3 regions of the Enterobacter kobei genome follow, and region 1 is predicted to be linked to each of the others. Evidence: predicted binding sites of a transcription regulator. Region 1 holds the regulator's gene; each other region holds the start of a gene.
The links. Region 1 encodes PurR, which represses purine synthesis genes. Its sites were predicted from a motif close to CANGCAAACGTTTGCNTG; they were not measured.
Positions count from the first base shown of each region.

Region 2: the regulator PurR is predicted to act here: its motif matches at 3,405-3,422, upstream of purT (formate-dependent phosphoribosylglycinamide formyltransferase).
Region 3: the regulator PurR is predicted to act here: its motif matches at 5,325-5,342, upstream of galS (HTH-type transcriptional regulator GalS).

Region 1 covers NZ_CP017181.1:1,999,554-2,007,189, reverse strand. The annotation lists gene rnt (ribonuclease T) at 1-195, shown strand, start outside; gene grxD (monothiol glutaredoxin 4) at 240-587, opposite strand; gene BFV64_RS09650 (C40 family peptidase) at 926-1,699, shown strand; gene sodB (superoxide dismutase [Fe]) at 1,822-2,403, shown strand; gene BFV64_RS09640 (MFS transporter) at 2,443-3,609, opposite strand; gene cydH (cytochrome bd-I oxidase subunit CydH) at 3,773-3,862, opposite strand; gene purR (HTH-type transcriptional repressor PurR) at 4,160-5,185, shown strand; gene punR (DNA-binding transcriptional activator PunR) at 5,203-6,114, opposite strand; gene punC (purine nucleoside transporter PunC) at 6,229-7,428, shown strand.
Region 2 covers NZ_CP017181.1:2,828,783-2,836,418, forward strand. The annotation lists gene exoX (exodeoxyribonuclease X) at 1-493, shown strand, start outside; gene ptrB (oligopeptidase B) at 490-2,550, opposite strand; gene BFV64_RS13670 (tellurite resistance TerB family protein) at 2,636-3,286, opposite strand; gene purT (formate-dependent phosphoribosylglycinamide formyltransferase) at 3,456-4,634, shown strand; gene kdgA (bifunctional 4-hydroxy-2-oxoglutarate aldolase/2-dehydro-3-deoxy-phosphogluconate aldolase) at 4,678-5,319, opposite strand; gene edd (phosphogluconate dehydratase) at 5,359-7,170, opposite strand; gene zwf (glucose-6-phosphate dehydrogenase) at 7,405-7,636, opposite strand, start outside.
Region 3 covers NZ_CP017181.1:3,159,306-3,166,941, reverse strand. The annotation lists gene BFV64_RS15210 (ligand-gated channel protein) at 1-974, opposite strand, end outside; gene fghA (S-formylglutathione hydrolase) at 1,234-2,061, opposite strand; gene BFV64_RS15200 (YbfB/YjiJ family MFS transporter) at 2,200-3,348, shown strand; gene folE (GTP cyclohydrolase I FolE) at 3,451-4,119, shown strand; gene yeiB (DUF418 domain-containing protein YeiB) at 4,138-5,295, shown strand; gene galS (HTH-type transcriptional regulator GalS) at 5,451-6,473, shown strand; gene mglB (galactose/glucose ABC transporter substrate-binding protein MglB) at 6,769-7,636, shown strand, end outside.

The DNA of each region.
Region 1 (7,636 bases):
GCACTGAGCGGTCTGGCGCTGGGGCAAACGGTGTTATCAAAAGCCTGTATTACGGCGGGTATTGAATTTGACGGCACGCAGGCGCACTCGGCTCTGTATGACACGGAGCGCACCGCAGAGCTGTTCTGTGAGATCGTCAACCGCTGGAAGCGTCTGGGCGGCTGGCCACTGCCGACAGGTGACAGCGAAGAATAAAAAAAGCGACCTTAACAGGTCGCTTTTTTATTTGCGCAGCAAACTTACTCTGCGTCCGGCTCTTCGGTTTTGTACTTCGCCGCGGTTTCTTTGATCAGCTGCTGCAGTTCACCGCGCTGATACATTTCAATCAGGATATCGCAGCCGCCTACCAGCTCACCGTCTACCCACAGCTGCGGGAAGGTTGGCCAGTTAGCGTATTTTGGCAGCTCAGCACGGATGTCCGGGTTCTGCAGGATATCAACGTAAGCAAAACGCTCACCACAGGCTGAGAGCGCCTGAACCGCTTGCGCGGAGAAGCCGCAGCTTGGCAGCTTCGGAGAACCTTTCATATACAGCAGAATCGGGTTTTCAGCGATCTGGCGCTGGATTTTTTCAATAGTGGTGCTCATGTCTTGCTTCCTTTAACTTCTGTTACGGCAATAGTCTGACATTGTAGCGGGTCAGGCTGGCATCGGAAAATAACATTTTCGTCACGTTTATACATTTTACCGCGACTCTACAAAAGTTGCATTGCAAATGGTGTTTAACCCTGCGGCAGTCAGGGTTTTGCTTAGGGAGTGAACAATTGTGCGACAGAACGATGAATTTTTTTGCACTTGCTAACGAAACAGGTTTTTAGATTGAAAAATGCTATTAACTTCTCGGGTTTTTATGGATTAGAATCGACGGGCTTTGTAAATCACTCGCGGGTATTATTGATGACCTGCATTTATCAGGGGACTGCCCAGTGGCGCGGATAACAAAAATCTCGATCACGCTCTGTGCTTTACTGTTTACATCACTCACTCTCACGCCAGTGGCAAACGCCTCTCAGCAGGCGCGGCATTCTGCTGTACAAAAAAGCCATCTGGTAAAAGCCACAGAACGTAAGAAAAAAACCACCACAAAGAACGAAAAGAAAAAGACGACCACCAAGACGACACAAACCGCTTCCAGCAAGACCAAAACAAAATCTTCCCGCACTGCCCACACCACCAAAAGTAAAACTTCGCTGACCGCTGCTAACCTCGTCACTGAAAAATGCATTACGCGTAAAGGCCACAAAGCGAAATGCACCAAAGTCACGAAAATCGCGGAAGTACATAAAGTCCGTGTACAGAAAGCGCAAAAAACCGCGATGAATAAACTGATGGGGCAAATTGGCAAACCTTATCGCTGGGGTGGCAGTTCGCCACGAACCGGCTTCGACTGTAGCGGCCTGGTCTATTACGCCTATAAAGATCTGGTTAAGTTCCGCATTCCGCGTACCGCTAATGAGATGTACCACCTGCGCGACGCCTCTCCGGTGAGCCGTGGTGAGCTGGAAAACGGCGATCTGGTCTTCTTCCGCACGCAAGGCCGCGGCACGGCTGACCATGTGGGTGTCTATGTCGGCAACGGGAAATTTATCCAGTCACCGCGCAGCGGCCAGGATATTCAGATCACCTCCCTGAGTGAAGACTACTGGGTACGTCACTACGTCGGCGCACGTCGCGTGATGACGCCGAAAACTATTCGCTAACCCCTGCCCTGCCGCATCCGTGGCAGGGTAAGTTCCTCTTTTGCATACCCTTTCAATTTGCTATCCTGTCCTTGTTGTCTGTGTGGTTATTGGCAACGCTAAATACAATAAGGAGAGAAGCAATGTCGTTCGAATTACCTGCACTACCGTATGCAAAAGACGCCCTGGCACCGCACATTTCTGCGGAAACCCTGGAATACCATTACGGCAAACATCACCAGACGTATGTCACCAACCTGAACAATCTGATCAAAGGCACCGATTTCGAAGGCAAAACGCTGGAAGAGATCGTCCGTAGCTCAGAGGGTGGCGTATTTAACAACGCGGCTCAGGTGTGGAACCACACCTTCTACTGGCACTGCCTGGCACCCAATGCCGGTGGTGAACCTGCCGGTGAACTGGCTTCCGCGATTAACGCCGCCTTTGGCAGCTTCGCCGATTTCAAAGCGAAGTTTACGGATGCCGCCATCAAGAACTTCGGCTCTGGCTGGACGTGGCTGGTAAAAGAAGCGGATGGCAAACTGGCAATCGTGTCCACCTCTAATGCAGGCACCCCGCTGACCACCAGCGCTACGCCGCTGATGACCGTGGACGTGTGGGAGCACGCTTACTACATTGATTACCGTAACGCGCGCCCGAACTACCTGGAGCACTTCTGGGCACTGGTCAACTGGGACTTCGTCGCGAAGAACTTCGCCGCGTAAGAGAGACGCAGAAGGGGTCCCCCTTCTGCGTTATTTTTATTATTCCGCCGTGCAAACGGCTTCTGGCTGTTTTCGGCCGGACATCATCACCAGCAGCAGGCCGAGAGCGGCAATAATCGCCCCCATCACCGGCACAAAGCTGTATCCCAGACCGCCAGAAATGACGGCGCCGCCCGCCGCAGCACCCAGGGCGTTCCCCAGGTTAAACGCACCGATATTCACCGAAGAAGAGAGTCCCGGCGCCTCGTGGGCGACACGCATCACGCGCATCTGCAGCGGCGGCACCACGGCGAAGGTGGCTGCGCCCCAGACAACCATCGCGATGGCCGCGCCAAACTCGTTACGCGCCAGCCACGGAATCGCGATCATGATGGCAATCAGCAAGGTTAAAAAGCCTTTCAACGTTCCGGCCACTGAACGGTCAGCAAATTTCCCGCCAAGGTAGTTACCCATTGAGAACCCTACGCCAATCAATACCAGCATCGCGGTAATAAAGATCGGGGTTGCATGGGTGATATCGTGCAGCACCGGTGAAATGTAGGTATAGAGCGTAAACATCGCCCCGGCCCCCAGCACGGTGGTCAGCAGTGCAGAAAGCACCTGCGGGCGCACCAGTACCGACAGCTCTTTGCGCACGTCCGGACGTTCACCCGCGCTGCCTTTCGGCAGGGAGAAGAACAAGGCCACCATCGCCACCACGCCCAGCCCGGCGGTTGCCAGGAATGACATACGCCAGCCGATCGCTTCACCCAGCCAGGTCGCAGCCGGTACGCCGCCAATGTTGGCAATCGTCAGCCCCATAAACATGGTCGCCACGGCGCTTGCCTGCTTATGTTTCGGCACCACGCTTGCGGCCACGACCGAGCCCAGCCCAAAGAACGCGCCATGGTTCAGGCTGGTCAAAATGCGCGACAGCATCAGGGTGGTGTAGTCAGGTGAAATGGCAGAGAGCACGTTGCCCAGGGTGAAAATCGCCATCAGGAAAATCAGCGCATTACGGCGCGCGCGGTGTGAAAGCAGTAGCGTCATCAGCGGCGCCCCCACCATCACGCCGATGGCATAAGCGCTGATTAACATCCCGGCCGCAGGGATCGAGACATCCACGCCCCGGGCGATAACAGGCAGTAACCCCATCGGGGAGAATTCGGTGGTGCCAATCCCAAAAGCGCCAATCGCCAGGGCAAGCAGGGGAAAATTGATTTTCATGCGTCAACTCCGGATGCCGTGTCATGTCGTGACACAGAACAAAGAAGCGGAAAGCATGACATCAATCACAAAAAATGAGAAGTTAACAAAATGGCAAAAGATTTTTGCCTGAGAAGTAACAATCCGGTAAACCGGGAGGGAGAAGATTCTCCCTCCGCGTAAATCAGTGCAGCACAGCCGTCAGGCCAGCCGCCACAATCAGCGCCAGCACAACGATGGTGGTGAACAGCGAAAACTTCAGATCGGAACTCATCAATTTTTCTCCTTTTAATCCCCCCACGAAAAGTGAGCTTGCTCATTTTTGCACAGTTTACGTCAAAAATCTTCCCGGATTTAAGCTGATAACCACTTTACCTCTTCCCCTTTTCATCAAGATAGGACAAAATTCCACGCTAAATTTATTAGCGTACCGGCCATTGACCCCCTCCTGACGTCCCGTGTCGTTTTCCTGGCGTACCGCAATCTAAAATTGCGTGATAAGGGTGAGAGAAGGCAAACGTTTACCTTCAAGTATTTCAGGAGTTTAGGATATGGTCTGGAGTGACATTTAATGGCAACAATTAAAGACGTAGCAAAACGCGCAAACGTTTCCACTACAACCGTATCACATGTAATTAACAAAACCCGCTTTGTGGCGGAAGAGACGCGCAACGCCGTCTGGGCAGCAATCAAAGAGCTGCACTACTCGCCAAGTGCGGTTGCGCGCAGCCTCAAGGTGAATCACACCAAATCGATTGGTCTGCTGGCGACCAGCAGCGAAGCGGCCTATTTTGCTGAGATCATTGAGGCGGTAGAGAAAAACTGCTTCCAGAAAGGCTATACCCTGATTCTGGGCAACGCGTGGAACAGCATTGAAAAACAGCGAGCCTATCTCTCCATGATGGCGCAGAAGCGCGTGGATGGCCTGCTGGTGATGTGTTCCGAGTACCCGGAATCCGTACTGTCGATGCTTGAAGAGTATCGCCATATCCCGATGGTGGTGATGGACTGGGGTGAAGCCCGTGCGGATTTCACGGATTCCGTTATCGACAACGCCTTTGAAGGCGGCTATATGGCGGGCCGTTATTTGATCGAACGCGGTCATCGTGAGATTGGCGTGATCCCGGGTCCGCTTGAGCGTAACACCGGCGCAGGTCGTCTGGCTGGCTTTATGAAAGCGATGGAAGAAGCACTGATCACCGTGCCAGAAAACTGGATCGTACAGGGTGACTTTGAGCCGGAATCAGGCTACCGCGCGATGCAGCAGATTGTCTCCCAGCAACATCGTCCTACCGCCGTTTTCTGCGGGGGCGACATCATGGCGATGGGCGCGCTCTGTGCGGCCGATGAGCTGGGTCTGCGCGTCCCGCAGGACATTTCCGTGATCGGCTATGACAACGTGCGCAACGCGCGCTTCTTTACCCCTGCGCTGACCACCATTCACCAGCCGAAAGATTCGCTGGGTGAAACGGCCTTCAACATGCTGCTCGACAGGATCGTCAACAAACGTGAAGAGTCGCAGTCCATTGAAGTCCACCCGCGCCTCATCGAACGCCGTTCCGTTGCGGATGGTCCGTTCCGCGACTACCGTCGTTAATCGCTTTACGGAGCCAGTCACACTGGCTCCCGTAACCATTCCCGGTTAAGCGTTTCGCTGTCCCCCAGATAATCCAGCAGCCAGGCCATAGCAGGTGAAACATCATTTTGTTGCCAGGTCAGACAGCAAGCCGCATCCGGGAACGGATTCTCCAGCGTCAGTTCAACCCACTCGCCGGTGTCGATTCGCGGGCGCGCAAAATGAACGGGCACCATCGCGACGCACAGCCCTGCACTGAGGCAGGTCGCCGACGATTCCCAGTCCGGGGCGACCACGCGACGCTGGTTATCCAGCAGCCAGGTGATACGCTTGGGCAGCGAGCGGGAGGTGTCCTCCAGCACCAGCGACGGCCAGTTACGCAGGGTATCGTCGCTTAACGGCCCCTCCATGGCCGCCAGGGGATGATCGCGTGCCACTACGCATTTCCAGCTCAGCATCCCCATATCGCGAAAGGCATAGCGTCCCCCAACCGGAATCGCCTGCGTCGCCCCAATCGCCATTTCTACCCTGCCGTCCGACAGCGCGTCCCACACGCCGTTGAACACTTCCTGCGAAACACGCAACTCAACGTCAGAAAAATGACGATAGAAATCGACGATCATTTGCCGGGTGCGTTCCGGCTTCACGATATTATCGACCGCGATGGAAAGATGCCCCCGCCAGCCGTTAGCGATCTGCTGACACTGTTCGCGGGTGATCTGCATTTTTTTGATAACAGAACGCCCTTCTTTCAAAAACCACGCCCCGGCAGGCGTTAATTCCACATCACGATGTCGCCGTTCGAACAGCGGAACGGCCAGCCACTCTTCTAGCTGACGCACCGTATAGCTGATTGCCGACGGGACGCGGTGCAGTTCCTGCGCTGCTCCGCTAAAGCTGCCGTTACGCGCGACAGCATCGACCACTTCAAGAGAATAATCTGACCACATTTTCTGCCTGCAAAAAATTTGAATGCACCCGCCAAATATTAGCGTTTCACAAGCCGCTTTGCACTCCCTACACTCTGCGCCAATGTACACCTGCCTCCTCAGGAGAAGAAAATAATGCAACCCAGGAAAGGTTTTTTAGTCTGGCTCGGCGGCTTAAGCGTGCTGGGCTTTTTAGCCACCGATATGTACCTGCCGGCTTTCGCCGCCATGCAGGAAGATCTGCAAACCCCTGCCGCCGCGATCAGCGCCAGCCTGAGTTTGTTCCTCGCCGGTTTTGCCTTCGCGCAGCTGCTCTGGGGACCGCTCTCGGATCGCTTTGGCCGCAAGCCGGTACTGTTGCTGGGTCTGGCCATTTTTGCCGTGGGCTGTCTGGGGATGCTATGGGTTCGCGACGCCACCTGGCTGCTGGTACTGCGGTTTATTCAGGCAGTCGGCGTCTGCGCCGCAGCCGTCACCTGGCAGGCGCTGGTCACCGACTACTATCCGGCGAACCGTACAAACCGAATTTTCGCGACCATTATGCCGCTGGTGGGGCTTTCCCCTGCCCTCGCCCCGCTGCTGGGTAGCTGGATCCTCGCGCATTTCGACTGGCAGGCCATCTTTGCCACGCTGTTTGCCATCACGCTGGTACTGATGCTGCCGGCGTTTGCCCTTAAGCCCGCGCATAAAAAAGAGGCGCATGCCGACGCCAGCCCAATTACCTTTGCCTCCCTGCTGAGCGCCAAAGCGTATCGCGGTAATGTGCTGATTTATGCTGCCTGCTCGGCGAGCTTCTTCGCATGGCTGACCGGTTCACCCTTTATTCTGCACGATATGGGCTACAGCCCGGCGGCCATCGGTCTGAGCTATGTTCCGCAGACCATCGCGTTCCTAGTTGGCGGGTACGGCTGTCGCGCGGCGCTGCAAAAATGGGAAGGCCAGCAGATGCTGCCGTGGTTGCTGGTGCTGTATGCGTTGAGCGTTATCGGGACCTGGGCCGTCGGCTTTATTCCCGGCGTCGGTCTGGCTGAAATTTTGATTCCATTCTGCGTAATGGCCATCGCGAACGGCGCGATATACCCTATCGTTGTGGCGCAGGCGCTTCGTCCCTTCCCGCAGGCGACAGGCCGTGCGGCCGCACTTCAGAATACGCTGCAACTGGGGCTGTGCTTCCTGGCCAGTCTGGTGGTCTCGGCGCTGATTGCCACACCGCTCCTGACCACCACCAGCGTGATGCTGGTTACCGTTGCGCTGGCCGGCATGGGCTATCGTATGCAGGCAGCCGCGCAGCGTGCGCAGGATAACCGCGCGCAGGCAGAAACGTCACATGCGTAATTACTGCAAAAATTATGTAACTTTTCGGTGATTAGGTTGCTAACAATTTTCTATTGAATCACCAAATTTTGCGGCCTATACTAAATTTGGTTCGATTAAATACGATAAATATTAAGTGTTAACGGGAGCCGGAGTGCTCCCGTTTTACCATGGAAGGCATTTCGGCAAGGGTTATCTCCCTTCCTCTGTTCTACGTCGGATACTAGCC
Region 2 (7,636 bases), 830 kb from region 1:
GGTGGCGGATAAACCCTGGATAGAAGACATTATCCCGCACTACTATGGCAGCCCGTGGTATGTCGCCCACAATGCCAGCTTCGACCGTCGGGTTCTCCCCGACATGCCCGGGGAATGGATTTGCACCATGAAGCTGGCGCGTCGCCTGTGGCCGGGGATCAAATACAGCAATATGGCGCTGTATAAATCCCGCAAGCTCAGCGTCAGAACGCCTGAAGGGCTTCACCATCACCGCGCGCTGTATGACTGCTATATCACCGCTGCGCTGCTGATCGATATTATGAATACTTCCGGCTGGACACCGGATGATATGGCGACGATTACCGGCCGTCCTGCACTGCTGACGACGTTCACCTTCGGAAAATACCGCGGGAGAGCAGTATCGGATATTGCAGATAAAGATCCAGGCTATCTGCGCTGGCTGTATAACAACCTCGACAAGATGAGCCCGGAGCTACGCTTAACCCTGAAGCATTATCTGGGTGAAGCTTAACGTTCAGCCTGGCCTGGAAGCGTATCCTGCGCCAGGCCGATCAAAAAGGCGTATTCCAGCGCCACCCCTTCATAAGATTTAAACCGCCCCGACTTCCCTCCGTGCCCGGAGTCCATATCGGTACAGAGCAGCAGCAGGTTGTCGTCGGTTTTCAGTTCCCGCAGCTTTGCCACCCATTTCGCCGGTTCCCAGTACTGCACCTGTGAATCGTGCAAACCGGTGGTCACCAGCATGTGCGGGTAGGCTTTCGCTTCCACGTTATCGTACGGGCTGTACGCTTTCATATAGCGATAATAGGTTTCATCCTGTGGATTCCCCCACTCTTCAAACTCCCCGGTCGTGAGCGGGATAGATTCGTCGAGCATGGTGGTGACCACATCGACAAACGGTACCTGCGCAACGATGCCCTTAAAACGCTCGGGACGCTGATTGATCACAGCGCCCATCAGCATGCCGCCCGCGCTGCCGCCCATGCCAAAGCAGAGCTGCGGATCGCCATAGCCTTGTTCAATTAAGGCGTCGCAAACGTCGAGGTAATCATTGAACGTGTTTTGCTTTTTCAGGAATTTCCCGTCTTCATACCAGTGCTGGCCCAGCTCACCGCCGCCGCGAATATGAGCGATGGCAAAAACAAAGCCGCGGTCGAGCAGACTTAATCTGCTGCTGCTGAAGTCGGCATCCATGCTGGAACCATAGGAGCCGTAGCCGTAAACCAGGATAGGGTTTTTACCTTTCTGAAAATGCGCCTTGTGATACACGAGCGAAACCGGCACCTCGACACCATCGCGCGCGGTAACCCACAGGTGTTCGCTACGATAATTGTCGGATTCAAATCCCTTCACTTCTGTTTGCTTCAACACCTGGCGCTGGCCGGTATCCATATCCAGTTCGAACAGCGTATCCGGCGTGGTCATCGACGAGTAGCCATAGCGCAGCCGGGACGATTCAGGCTCAGGATTAAAACCAATCCAGGTGACGTAGGCCGGGTCGTCAAACGCGATCCCTATCACCTCGCGCGTTTTGCGGTTGATTTGCCGGATACTGGTCAACCCCCGCTGACGCTCTTCCACCACCAGCCAGTCGGTAAACAGCGTGAACCCTTCGAGCATCACCTGTTCCCGCGCGGGAATAAGCACCTCCCACTTGCGCTCGTCGCGCACCTTGGTCTTATACAGGCCAAAGTTTTTCCCCTCGCGGTTTGAGCGCAGATAAAAGCTGTGCTGGAAGTGATCCAGACTGTACTCATGGTCTTTTCGGCGCGGCAGAAAGCAGAGCGGCTGGGCATCAGGCAGTTCGGCATCCAGCAGCAGCACTTCTGAGGTGGTAGCGCTGGCAAGGAAAATAATCACATAGTGGCGTGAGGACGTTTTATGCAGGCTGACATAAAACGTTTCGTCTTTCTCTTCATAGACCAGTTCGTCATCGGCAGAGTCCGTGCCTACACTGTGGCGCCACACCTGATAAGGCAGCAGCGTGGCGGCGTGCTTTTTAACGTAGTAGACCGTCTCGGAATCGTTCGCCCAGACAAAATCCGGGGAGACGTTTTCCAGCATTTCCGGATACCAGTTACCGGTTTCCAGATTGCGGAATCGCAGGCCATACTGACGACGGGAGAGATAATCCTCCGCCAGCGCCATAATGGTGTTATCCGGGGAGATGGACATACCGCCCAGCGTATAAAACTCGCTGTGGGCGGCACGCTGGTTGGCATCCAGCAGAATATCCCATTCATCCCACTCGGCGCTTAATACCGACTGTCGCTGATAGATGGGATATTCACTGCCGGGCTCGTAGATATGCCGATAACGATAGCCGTTTTTGGTCCAGGGCGCGGAGATATCGCGCTGAGGAATGCGCTGCACCATTTCGTTCAGCAGCTGGTCCTGAAGCGCCTGCTGGCTGGACATGACCTTGCGACCGTAATCGTTTTCTTCATGCAGGTAGTCGAGTACCTCTGGGCGGGAACGTGAATCGTCCCGTAGCCAGTAATAGTTATCTATACGCGTATCGCCATGGGTGGTGATCGCATACGGAGTACGTCGGGCTTTCGGTGGCATGACATCATTCTTTTAAGTTTTACATCCTATAAGGTTGGCAAAACCCGCGAATGATGCAAGCGAAACATGGCTACATCAGCGATAGCTAGCCCTGTAGCGTCTGTTTTTGCTCCCGGATATCCTGCTCAATCCCCTCGCGAACATCCTGAGGGATTTTCAACGCATCGCCCAGGGCGTTGAGATAGCTGCGTTCCATAAAGTGGTCAATATCAATGGCGGCACAGCTCAGGAAATAGAGTTCCAGCGCCTCTTCCTCATTCTGCACGCTTTGTGCCAGACGCTGCGGATCGAGCGGCTGCTCAATGGCCTGCGCCACCAGCGTTCTGCCCTGCTCTTCCACGCCGGCTTCTCGCATCTGCTGCTCGATAGCCGCTCGTTCTTTATCATCAATATGCCCGTCGCTTTTTGCGGCAAACACCAGCGAAAGAATGAGTCGCTCCGTACGCAGATCCAGCGGCGAAGTCTCCTCCCCAAAGTGGGGTTCATCCTGGTGCGCCGCGCGTACCCTGTCCTTGTACTTATTCCACAGCACGGTACCGGCGATAGCGCCGCCACCGGCCAGCAACGCGCCGGTACCGTACTTTGCCAGCAGCTTACGTGAGGATTTATTGGCGACCAGCAGCCCTGCCAGCCCTCCGAGCGCCCCCGATACCAGCAGTTTGCTGAGCCCCTGGTCGCCGGAACCTGATGTTTTCTGCCCTAGCATGGATTGCAGTTGATTTAACCAGCCTGACATGATTTCCCTCACTTAACGGTTAACATTTCCACAGCGTAAGCGAGCAGGCGTCAGGAAATGTCCGTCGAGGCTAAAGAAGCGCAAATTTCTCGTCGGCCCTTTTGCCCTGCGCAAGACAGACGCAAACGTTTTCGTTTATACTGCGCGCATCTTTTTCAGGGGGAATGTTATGACTCGTTTAGGAACCGCGCTGCGACCTGCGGCGACGCGTGTGATGCTGTTAGGATCGGGCGAGCTGGGGAAAGAAGTCGCCATTGAGTGCCAGCGTTTAGGGGTAGAAGTGATTGCCGTAGACCGCTACGCCGACGCGCCCGCCATGCATGTTGCCCATCGTTCTTATGTGATTAACATGCTGGACGGAGAAGCTCTGCGGACACTCATCACGCAGGAGAAACCGGATTTTGTGGTGCCGGAGATTGAAGCTATCGCGACCGATACGCTGATCGCGCTTGAGCAGGAAGGTCAGCGCGTGGTGCCTTGCGCCAACGCAGCGAAACTGACCATGAACCGCGAAGGCATTCGCCGCCTGGCGGCAGAGGAGCTGGGGCTGCCCACTTCAAGCTACCGTTTTGCGGGCGATAAAACCGCATTCCTGCAGGCCGTCGATGAGATGGGTTACCCGTGCATCATTAAGCCGGTGATGAGCTCCTCCGGAAAAGGGCAGAGTTTTATCCGCGACAGCAGCACGCTGGACAAAGCCTGGGATTATGCGCAACAGGGTGGCCGTGCCGGAGCTGGCCGCGTGATCGTCGAGGGGGTGGTGAAGTTTGATTTCGAAATCACCCTGCTTACCGTCAGCGCCGTGGATGGCGTCCATTTCTGCGATCCGATTGGTCACCGCCAGGAGGATGGCGATTACCGCGAATCCTGGCAGCCACAGCAGATGAGCGCCCTGGCGCTGGAACGTGCCCAGGATATCGCCCGTAAAACCGTTCTGGCGTTAGGTGGTTACGGTCTGTTCGGCGTGGAGCTGTTTGTCTGCGGCGACGAGGTGATTTTCAGCGAAGTCTCCCCTCGCCCGCATGACACCGGGATGGTGACGTTGATATCGCAGGATCTCTCCGAGTTCGCCCTGCATGTTCGCGCCTTCCTTGGCCTGCCGGTTGGCGGTATTCGTCAGTACGGCCCGGCGGCCTCGGCGGTGATCCTGCCGCAGCTGACCAGTCAGAACGTGACGTTTGATAACGTCGAGGGCGCAACGGGCGCCGGGTTACAGGTACGTTTGTTCGGTAAGCCGGAGATCGACGGCACCCGTCGTCTGGGCGTGGCGTTAGCAACCGGGAATAACGTCGACGAGGCCATCGCACGCGCAAAAGCGGCGGCAGCGAACGTTAAGGTAGCAGGATAAAAAAAACGGGCCGAAAGGCCCGTTTTTCATACGATAAAAAAACTTATTGCTTCGCGCCTTCAACCGCTTCGCGAGCCAGTTTCGTGATGCGATCCCAGTCGCCCGCTTCCAGCGCATCCGCTGGCACCAGCCATGAACCCCCGATGCACAGCACGCTTTTCAGCGCCAGGTAGTCACGGTAGTTCGCCGGAGAGATACCGCCCGTCGGGCAGAAACGCACCTGAGAGAATGGACCTGCAATCGCCTGCAGCGCTTTGGTGCCACCGTTGGCTTCTGCCGGGAAGAATTTGAACTCTTTCAGGCCGTAGTCCATGCCCAGCATCAGTTCAGACACGGTGCTGATACCCGGGATCAAAGGAATAGTGCCTTCGGTCGCTGCTTTCAGCAGCGGCTCGGTCAGGCCAGGGCTGATAGCGAACTGAGCTCCGGCCTCCGTGACTTCTGCCAGCTGTTGCGCGTTGAGAACAGTGCCCGCACCGATGATGGCCTCCGGCACTTCTCTGGCGATAGCGCGAATCGCATCCATCGCGCAGGCGGTACGCAGGGTCACTTCCAGAACACGAACGCCACCCGCAACCAGCGCTTTCGCCATTGGCACAGCGTGCTCCAGCTTGTTTACCACGATAACCGGCACGACAGGGCCAGTGGTCAGGATTGCTTCTGCACTTGTTTTCCAGTTTTTCATCAGAGTTTTCTCTCGCCAGATCGTTAAAATCAAGTCGTCTTAAAACGTAATACAGGTTGCGCCCTGCTCCGCACCGGAGAGTTTCTCACGCAGCGCGCTGAACATTTCGCGTCCGGTTCCCACGCGCGATGCGCTCAGGTCAGGAATATGTGGCTGACGTGCCGCCAGCTCTGCCTCATCCACCAGCAGGGTTAACTCACCTGTCTGACCGTTCACGCGGATCATGTCACCGTCGCGCACTTTCGCCAGCAAACCGCCGTCATAAGCTTCCGGCGTGACGTGGATAGCTGAAGGCACTTTGCCGGATGCACCGGAGAGGCGTCCATCGGTCACTAACGCAATTTTGAAACGGCGGTCCAATAATACACCAAGTGGTGGCATAAGTTTATGTAATTCTGGCATGCCGTTCGCTTTTGGCCCCTGATGACGCACTACCACCACACAGTCTTTATCAAGCAAACCCGCGTCAAAAGCGGGTAATACGTCGTGCTGGCTTTCAAACACCACAGCCGGCGCTTCAATAACCTGGTTCTCTTCCGGTACAGCAGACGTTTTCATCACCGCACGACCGAGGTTGCCGCTCAGCACTTTGGTGCCACCATGAGGAGAGAACGGTTTGTCGATGGTGGCAATCACCTGCGCATCGAGAGATGCGGTCGCCCCGTCGCGCCAGTCCAGCTCGCCATTGTTCAGCCACGGCTCCTGGGTATAGCGCTGCAGGCCAAAGCCTGCCACGGTGTTGACGTCTTCATGCAGCAAACCGCCTTTCAGCAGCTCGCGCATCAGCAGCGGTACGCCACCCGCAGCCTGGAAGTGGTTGATGTCCGCCGGACCGTTCGGGTAAAGACGTGCCATCAGCGGCACCACGGAAGAGATCTCAGAGAAATCATCCCAGTTGATCAGAATGCCCGCCGCGCGCGCCATGGCCACCAGGTGCATGGTGTGGTTGGTCGAACCGCCGGTGGCCAGCAGAGCCACGATACCGTTGACGATCACTTTTTCGTCGACCATTTTGCCCATCGGCATCCATTCATTGCCGTTTCCGGTCAGACGCGTCACCTGACGTGCTGCGGCCTCAGTCAAGGCCTGACGCAGTGGTGCATCCGGCTGGATAAAGGACGAGCCCGGCAGCTGCATGCCCATAAATTCCACCACCATCTGGTTGGTGTTGGCCGTGCCGTAGAATGTACAGGTACCCGGCGCATGGTAGGACGCGGCTTCCGCCTCCAGCAGCGCCTGACGGTCTGCTTTTCCTTCCGCATACAGCTGGCGAATACGCACTTTTTCTTTGTTCGGCAGGCCGCTTGCCATCGGGCCAGACGGCACAAAGATCGCGGGCAGATGGCCAAACGACAGCGCTGCCATCACCAGTCCCGGAACGATCTTGTCGCACACGCCCAGGTACAGTGCGCCATCAAACATGTTGTGTGACAGGCCTACTGCAGCAGACATCGCAATCACTTCGCGGCTGAGCAGCGACAGTTCCATACCATCCTGCCCCTGGGTCACACCGTCGCACATTGCCGGCACGCCACCCGCGACCTGACCTACCGCATTCACGCTGTGCAGCGCGTTACGAATGATATTGGGATAGACCTCATACGGCTGGTGGGCGGAGAGCATGTCGTTATAGGAGGTAATAATGGCGATATTGTTACGCAACATGCTTTTCAGGGAGGCTTTATCATCGGGCTGGCAGGCCGCGAAGCCGTGCGCCAGGTTACCACAGGCCAGCTGGGAGCGATGGACGGTATTGCTCTTTGCCTGTTCAATCCGGGCGAGGTAGGCCGAACGGGTCTCCTTCGAGCGCTCAATAATGCGTTGTGTTACGCGTAACAATGTCGGATTCATAAAAGCTCCTCTAATTTATCTGTCCGGGCTCAGGAGTTTACAACGTCGCTGGCAGTTGTTAACACCGCTGAAACGCTTGCTGTCCGGAGCTCTGGGGCAAAATCACTTCCGGCAGTGTAATAAAAAAAGCGCCGCGGGGAAATCCACGTGGCGCTTAAAAGAATAAAAATTGTGCCACTAGCTGTGTTAGATCATGTTACCGGTAAAATAACACTTTCGGGCTAGTGGATTATCCTACTCAAACTCGTTCCAGGAGCGGCCATCACGGGTGATCATGGCCACCGATGCAACCGGCCCCCAGGTGCCCGCCTGATATGGTTTTGGCGCATCCTGATCGGCTGCCCAAGCTTCGGTAATGGAATCGACCCATTTCCACGCCTCTTCCACTTCATCGCGACGCACGAACAGCGCCTGGATACCACGCATGGTTTCCAGCAGCAGACGCTCATAAGCATCCGCGAGGTGC
Region 3 (7,636 bases), 1.2 Mb from region 1:
TGGTTGTTGAAGGTGGTGTTGTACGAGCGCATTTCACGATCCGGGTTATTCGTCTCTTCCTGTTGGATATAGCTGGTGGTATTGAAGTCGTCGTAATAACCGCTGTGGGTTAATGAGTAGGTGGTATGTTCATAGCGGGTTTCGCTTTTGGTATTTGGTGTACAGGTCGTTCCACGGCAGGTTTCCGTCGCTTTCGACATCCCCGGCGTGCTGTTTCTGTCCTGAAGTTCACGGGTAAAGTCGAGGTCGAAATCATTTTGCTCGTCCGGCGTGAAATTCAACGTAATACCGCCGTTACGCATTTTCTGCTCGTTATACCCGTTCACAATCTTATCTTCTGCGCGGCGTGACAAAAGCCCCGTCACTTTTGCGCCAAGCAGCCCGTCAATCAGGGGACCTGAAGCGTAGGCGTTGGTCTGAAAGATATCACCGGAATCATTGTTTTCCTGGAAGGTTGCATCGCCATGCAACGAACCTGTCCAGGCTTTGGTGTTCGACACTTTTTTGGTAATGACGTTGATGACTCCACCCATTGCATCAGAGCCGTAAAGTGAGGACATCGGGCCACGGATAACCTCGATACGCTCAATGGACTCCAGCGGCGGCAGCCAGCCTTGTTCAATGCCCGAGTTGTCGCTGTTTGGGCGGGTACTGCGCGTACTCACGCGTTTGCCGTTCACCAGGAACAGCGTGTACTGCGACGCCATGCCGCGAATACTGATATCACTGCTGCTCCCGCCGCCAGTAACGACGACGCCCGGGACGTCTTTCAGGGCATCGGTGACATCACGGTAGGCTTTATCTTCAATCTGCTGTTTTGAAATCACCGAGATGGAGGCGGGGGCATTCTGGATTTTTTGTTCAAAACCCGTCGCAGTGACGACAACGGTGTCCTGATCGGCTGCGTGAACGAAGGAGGAAAGTGTGGCGGCGCCAATGGCAGCGGCCAGCAATTTAACGCGTGGTATTGTCATTTGTACATTCCATATAAAAAGAAAAAAACTCCATCGGGATAACCCTGAGAACTGTATGTATTTGTCTTGTAAGAACTCTTTGTGATGGAGAAGAGTCTGGAATTGTACAAAAGAATGTATAATTGTAAACACAAATGATAATTGAAATCATTTGTGTTTGATGTGTTGGCAAGAAAATAGCCTGGATTCAAGCGGATAGGATTATGTCAATAAGGGTAAAAGCCCGACAGGCGAGAGGCTATCGGGCAAATAGCGAAAATTACGCGAACAAATGCGCCGCGTGGAAGCGGAGATGATCCTCAATAAAGGAGGCCATAAAGTAATAGCTGTGGTCATATCCTGGCTGAATGCGCAGCGTGAGCGGCCAGTCCTTCTGGCGTGCCGCTTCAGCTAAAACGGCGGGCTGGAGTTGCCCGGCGAGGAACTGATCCGCATCGCCCTGATCGATAAGCATCGGGATCGCATTTGCTGAGTCGCTCGCCAGCATCAGCGCACAGCTGTCCCATTCCTGCCATTTCGTTTCATCTTTGCCCAGATAGTGGGTGAAGGCTTTTTGTCCCCACGGTACCTGCGTTGGGTTAACAATCGGCGCGAACGCAGAGACGCTGGTATATTTCCCGGGGTTTTTCAGCGCCATGATTAGCGCCCCGTGTCCGCCCATGGAATGTCCGCTGATGGCGCAGCGATCGTTTACCGCGAATTCGGCCTGAATCAGCGCAGGCAGCTCGTCACGGATGTAGTCATACATACGATAATGACTCGCCCACGGCTGCTCGGTCGCATTCAGGTAAAACCCGGCGCCTTTACCCTGGTCGTATCCTGCATCATCCGCCACATCGTCCCCACGGGGGCTGGTATCGGGCATCACCAGCGCGATACCCAGCTCGGCCGCAATACGCTGCGCACCGGCTTTGGTTGTGAAGTTTTCGTCGTTGCAGGTCAGGCCAGAAAGCCAGAACAGAACAGGCGGATTCTCTGCCGGAGGCAGGAAAATACTGAACGTCATGGCGCAGTTCAGCGTGGTGGAGTCGTGCCGCCAGCGCTGCTGTCGACCTTCAAAACAACGGTGCTCTTCGAGCAGTTCCATGCAAGGCTCCTTAATGAGAATAGCTATTCATTAGCATCATAATACAGCGTTTTCATTTACCTGTGAGCAACTTTCACTTTCGCGGAACGGCAAGATGCTGCATCATAAATTTACTTTTCTTTAACAATTGGAGCGGTCATGGCGCTGCGTATTGCGCTTAGTGGGTTTGTCGTTCTGGTGGTGGCGATGGGGATAGGGCGCTTTGCCTTTACGCCTCAGGTACCGCTGATGATTGCCGCCGGGCAACTCACGCTCACCAGCGCAGGCCTGGTGGCGGCGATGAATTATCTTGGCTATCTGGTGGGAGCATGGGATGCCATGCGCGCGCACCGCTTTGTTGAAACGCGGCTCTGGCTCGGCATTACGGGTGCGGTTGCATTGACGCTGCTCTCCGCGGCGGCGGATAACGCCGTCGTACATGGCCTGCTGCGCTTTGCGATCGGCTGCATGAGTGGCTGGTCAATGGTACTCATTGCCGCCTGGACCAACGAGCGGCTGGGGCAACTGGGTAAACCGGGGCTCAGTGCTGCGGTGTTCGCCGGCCCCGGCGCGGGTATCGCCCTGAGCGGCCTGCTCGCGGTCTATATTCAGGCGAAATCCCTTTCGGCCGGTGCGGCGTGGCAGATCTACGGCGTGCTGGCGCTCGTGTTGATTGCGCTGGTGGCACGCTATCTGCCGCGTACGGGCCAGCTTCATCGCCCGGGGACTGCGCCTGAGCCGTTGCGGCTGACCGCGGATTTAAAGCGCCTGGTCTGGAGCTACAGCCTGGCGGGATTTGGCTATATCCTTCCGGCGACCTTTTTATCGCAAATGGCCGCCGTGCGCTTTCCCGGCAGCCTGTTTGCCCAGTTTGTCTGGCCGATTTTTGGTCTCGCCGCTGTGGTGGGGATTGCGCTCAGCATTGCCTTGCGACATATCTCCACGGCTAACCGCAGGCTGGCTATCGTGCTGTGGCTTCAGGGCGCGGGTGTCCTGGCGGCCTGGCTGCTGCCGGGCATCGGCGGTTTGCTGACGGGCGGGCTGCTGGTAGGTGGGGGGTTCCTTTGCGCCGTGCAGCTCTCTCTTTTATACGGCCGAGAGCTGGCACCGAACCACACGCGTTATATGGCGGGACTGCTCACCACCGGGTATGCCATCGGGCAGTTGATTGGCCCGGTGACATCGGCGTTATCGACCTGGCTAACCCACCGGCTGGAGCCTGCGCTGGGGCTGGCGGGCGTCGCGTTGTTCATCGGCGGCGCGCTGGTCTGGAATCGTCACGCTGAAAGGCAACAGCAATTGCAATAATTATCGTCGTGAATACTGGATTATGTGCGTCGCCTCACGCACAATGAGCGCATACTTTTGCCACAACGAGGGCGAAAGACGCCACACCTGCAGGAGAAGAAAATGTCATCACTCAGTAAAGAAGCTGCCCTGGTCCATGAAGCCCTGCTTGCGCGCGGTCTCGAAACGCCATTGCGTCCGCCCGTTGAGGATATGGACAATGAAACCCGTAAAAGTCTGATTTCCGGGCATATGACCGAGATCATGCAACTGCTGAATCTCGATCTGAGCGATGACAGTCTGATGGAGACGCCTAAGCGCATCGCGAAAATGTACGTCGACGAAATTTTCTCTGGCCTGGATTACGCCAACTTCCCGAAAATTACCGTTATTGAAAATAAGATGAAGGTGGACGAGATGGTCACGGTACGTGATATCACGCTGACCAGCACCTGCGAACATCACTTCGTTACTATCGACGGTAAAGCGACCGTGGCTTACATTCCGAAAGATACGGTGATTGGTCTGTCGAAGATCAACCGTATTGTGCAGTTCTTCGCGCAGCGTCCTCAGGTTCAGGAACGTCTGACGCAGCAGATCCTGATTGCCCTGCAAACGCTGCTGGGCACCAATAACGTGGCGGTCTCCATCGATGCCGTTCACTACTGCGTGAAAGCCCGCGGCGTACGTGATGCGACCAGTGCAACCACCACCACTTCGCTGGGCGGTCTGTTTAAATCGAGCCAGAACACCCGCCAGGAGTTCCTGCGCGCCGTGCGTCACCACAACTAATCTCACAGGGCAGGGACCATGGAGCGAAACGTCACGCTCGATTTTGTTCGCGGCGTCGCCATACTGGGTATCCTGCTGCTGAATATTAGCGCCTTCGGTCTGCCGAAGGCCGCTTATCTCAATCCCGCCTGGTACGGCGATATCACCCGAAGCGATGCCTGGACCTGGGCAATCCTTGATCTGTTTGCCCAGGTTAAATTCCTCACGCTCTTTGCCCTGCTGTTTGGCGCAGGACTACAGCTTCTGCTTAAACGCGGCACCCGCTGGATCCAGTCGCGCTTAACCCTGCTGGTGATCCTCGGTTTTATCCACGGTCTGTTCTTCTGGGACGGCGATATTCTTCTCGCATATGGGTTAGTCGGGCTTATCTGCTGGCGTCTCATTCGTGATGCGCACAGCGTGAAAAGCCTGTTTAACACCGGCGTGATGCTCTACCTCATGGGGCTTGGGGTGCTGCTGCTGCTGGGGATGATCTCTGGCGAAGCGACCAACCGTTCTTGGATCCCGGATGCTGCAAACCTCCAGTACGAGCAGTTCTGGAAGCTAAAAGGCGGTACGGAAGCCATTAGCAACCGGACGGATATGCTGGGGGATAACCTTCTTGCGCTGGGGGCGCAATACGGCTGGCAGCTGGCAGGGATGATGCTGATGGGGGCGTCATTGATGCGCACCGGGTGGCTGAAAGGGGAGTTCAGCCTGCGTCATTATCGTCGCACCGGGGCGGGGCTGGTTCTGCTCGGCGTGCTGATAAACCTCCCGGCGGTGATGACACAGTGGCACATTCACTGGGATTATCGCTGGTGCGCTTTCCTGCTCCAGGTACCGCGTGAACTGAGCGCGCCATTCCAGACCATCGGCTACGCGGCGCTAATATATGGCTTCTGGCCGCAGCTTTCTCGCCTGTGGCTTGTCAGCGCAGTCGCCTGCGTCGGGCGCATGGCGTTAAGCAATTACCTCCTGCAAACGTTGATATGCACCACGATTTTCTATCGCTTTGGCCTGTTTATGAAATTCGACCGCCTCGGGCTGCTGGCGTTTGTTATTCCGATCTGGGCGGTTAATCTGGCGTTTTCCGTTATCTGGCTGCGTTATTTCCGTCAGGGGCCGCTGGAGTGGGTGTGGCGTCAGTTAACCGCACATGCTTCAGGGGTATCATTGAGTAATACATCCAGATAACGATCTGGATCACAATCATTAACAAAACGGATGTAAGCGTTTTCATGACTGTGAGCTTCTTCACGTAGTCCCTTTTCTCTCGCTGCCAAAATAGCCACCTTGCTAAACACAGGGGGTGTCTGTGAGTTGCTGCAATCCTTTGAAGGATGGTGAATATGATCACCATTCGTGATGTCGCCCGTCTGGCGGGCGTTTCTGTGGCTACCGTCTCCCGCGTGCTGAACAACAGTGCGCTGGTGAGCCCTGAAACCCGTGAAACCGTAATGAAAGCCGTGACCCAGCTCGGGTACCGGCCAAATGCCAACGCGCAGGCGCTTGCCACGCAGGTCAGCGATACCATCGGCGTGGTGGTGATGGATGTCTCAGACGCCTTTTTCGGTGCGCTGGTGAAAGCGGTCGATGTGGTTGCCCAGCAGCATCAAAAATATGTGCTGATTGGCAACAGCTATCATGAGGCGGAGAAAGAGCGTCATGCCATCGAAGTACTGATTCGCCAGCGCTGTAACGCCCTGATTGTTCACTCCAAAGCCTTAAGTGATGAAGAGCTTGCCGGGTTTATGGAACAGATACCGGGCATGGTGCTGATTAACCGGATTGTGCCGGGCTATGCCCACCGCTGTGTTGGGCTGGATAACGTCAGCGGCGCCATGATGGCCACCAAAATGCTTATCAATAACGGCCATCAGCGGATCGGTTATCTTGCCTCCAGCCATCAAATTGAAGATGACGCGTACCGGCGTGAGGGCTGGCAAAACGCCCTGAAAGAACACGGCATTACCGCATCAGAGAGCTGGATCGGCACTGGTACGCCTGACATGCAGGGCGGTGAGGCGGCAATGGTGGAGTTGTTGGGCCGCAATCTGCAGCTTTCTGCGGTGTTTGCGTATAACGACAGCATGGCAGCAGGCGCGTTGACGGCACTGAAAGATAACGGCATTGCGGTGCCGCAGCATTTGTCGTTGATTGGCTTTGACGACATTCCGATCGCCCGTTACACCGACCCGCAGCTGACCACGGTGCGCTATCCCATTGCTTCTATGGCAAAACTGGCTACTGAACTGGCGTTACAGGGAGCCGCAGGGCTGCTGGATCCTGGGGCGACCCATTGCTTCATGCCAACCCTGGTGCGTCGACATTCCGTCGCGTCGCGGCAAATTGTGGCTCCGATCACTAACTGATTACATGAGGTGATGTAACCGTTTTCAATCTGTGAGTAAATTCACAGTATCTTAACAAGGCGCTGACTATGATGTCAGCGTTTTAGCAGCTGAAACGCTATGTAACGGTGATTATTCACTTTAACAGTAGCCAATGTGCCGCAAACAACGAATAAAACGCATTTCTGGAGCGTTACCGACCACGGAAGAGAGAAATTTTATAAGTGAACGTCGGCTGTCAGTAACGTTTTATTAACATCTGCCTGCCGCTCGTTATTCACCAGAACTACCCTGCATAAAAAAAACCGGAGATACCATGAATAAGAAGGTGTTGACCCTGTCTGCTGTAATGGCAAGCATGCTTTTTGGTGCAGCAGCGCACGCTGCAGATACCCGTATTGGTGTGACGATTTATAAATACGACGACAACTTCATGTCTGTTGTACGTAAAGCTATCGAGAAAGATGCGAAAGCAGCGCCAGACGTACAGCTGCTGATGAATGACTCCCAGAATGACCAGTCCAAACAGAACGACCAGATCGACGTTCTTCTGGCGAAAGGCGTGAAAGCCCTGGCGATCAACCTGGTTGACCCGGCTGCAGCAGGCACGGTAATTGAAAAAGCGCGCGGCCAGAATGTGCCAATCGTCTTCTTCAACAAAGAACCTTCCCGTAAAGCGCTGGATAGCTATGACAAAGCGTATTACGTCGGTACTGACTCCAAAGAGTCCGGCATTATTCAGGGCGATCTGATCGCGAAACACTGGGCAGCGAACCCGAACTGGGACCTGAACAAAGACGGTCAGATCCAGTTCGTTCTGCTGAAAGGCGAACCTGGTCACCCGGATGCTGAAGCGCGTACGACTTACGTTATCAAAGAGCTGAATGATAAGGGCCTGAAAACCCAGCAGCTGGCATTAGATACCGCGATGTGGGATACCGCCCAGGCGAAAGATAAGATGGATGCCTGGCTGTCCGGCCCTAACGCGAACAAAATCGAAGTGGTTATTGCCAACAACGATGCGATGGCAATGGGTGCGGTAGAAGCGCTGAAAGCCCACAATAAATCGTCCATTCCGGTATTCGGTGTGGATGCCCTGCCAGAAGCGCTGGCGCTGGTTAAATCTGGCGCGATGGCCGGTACCGTTCTGAACGATGCCAATAACCAGGCGAAAGCCACCTTCG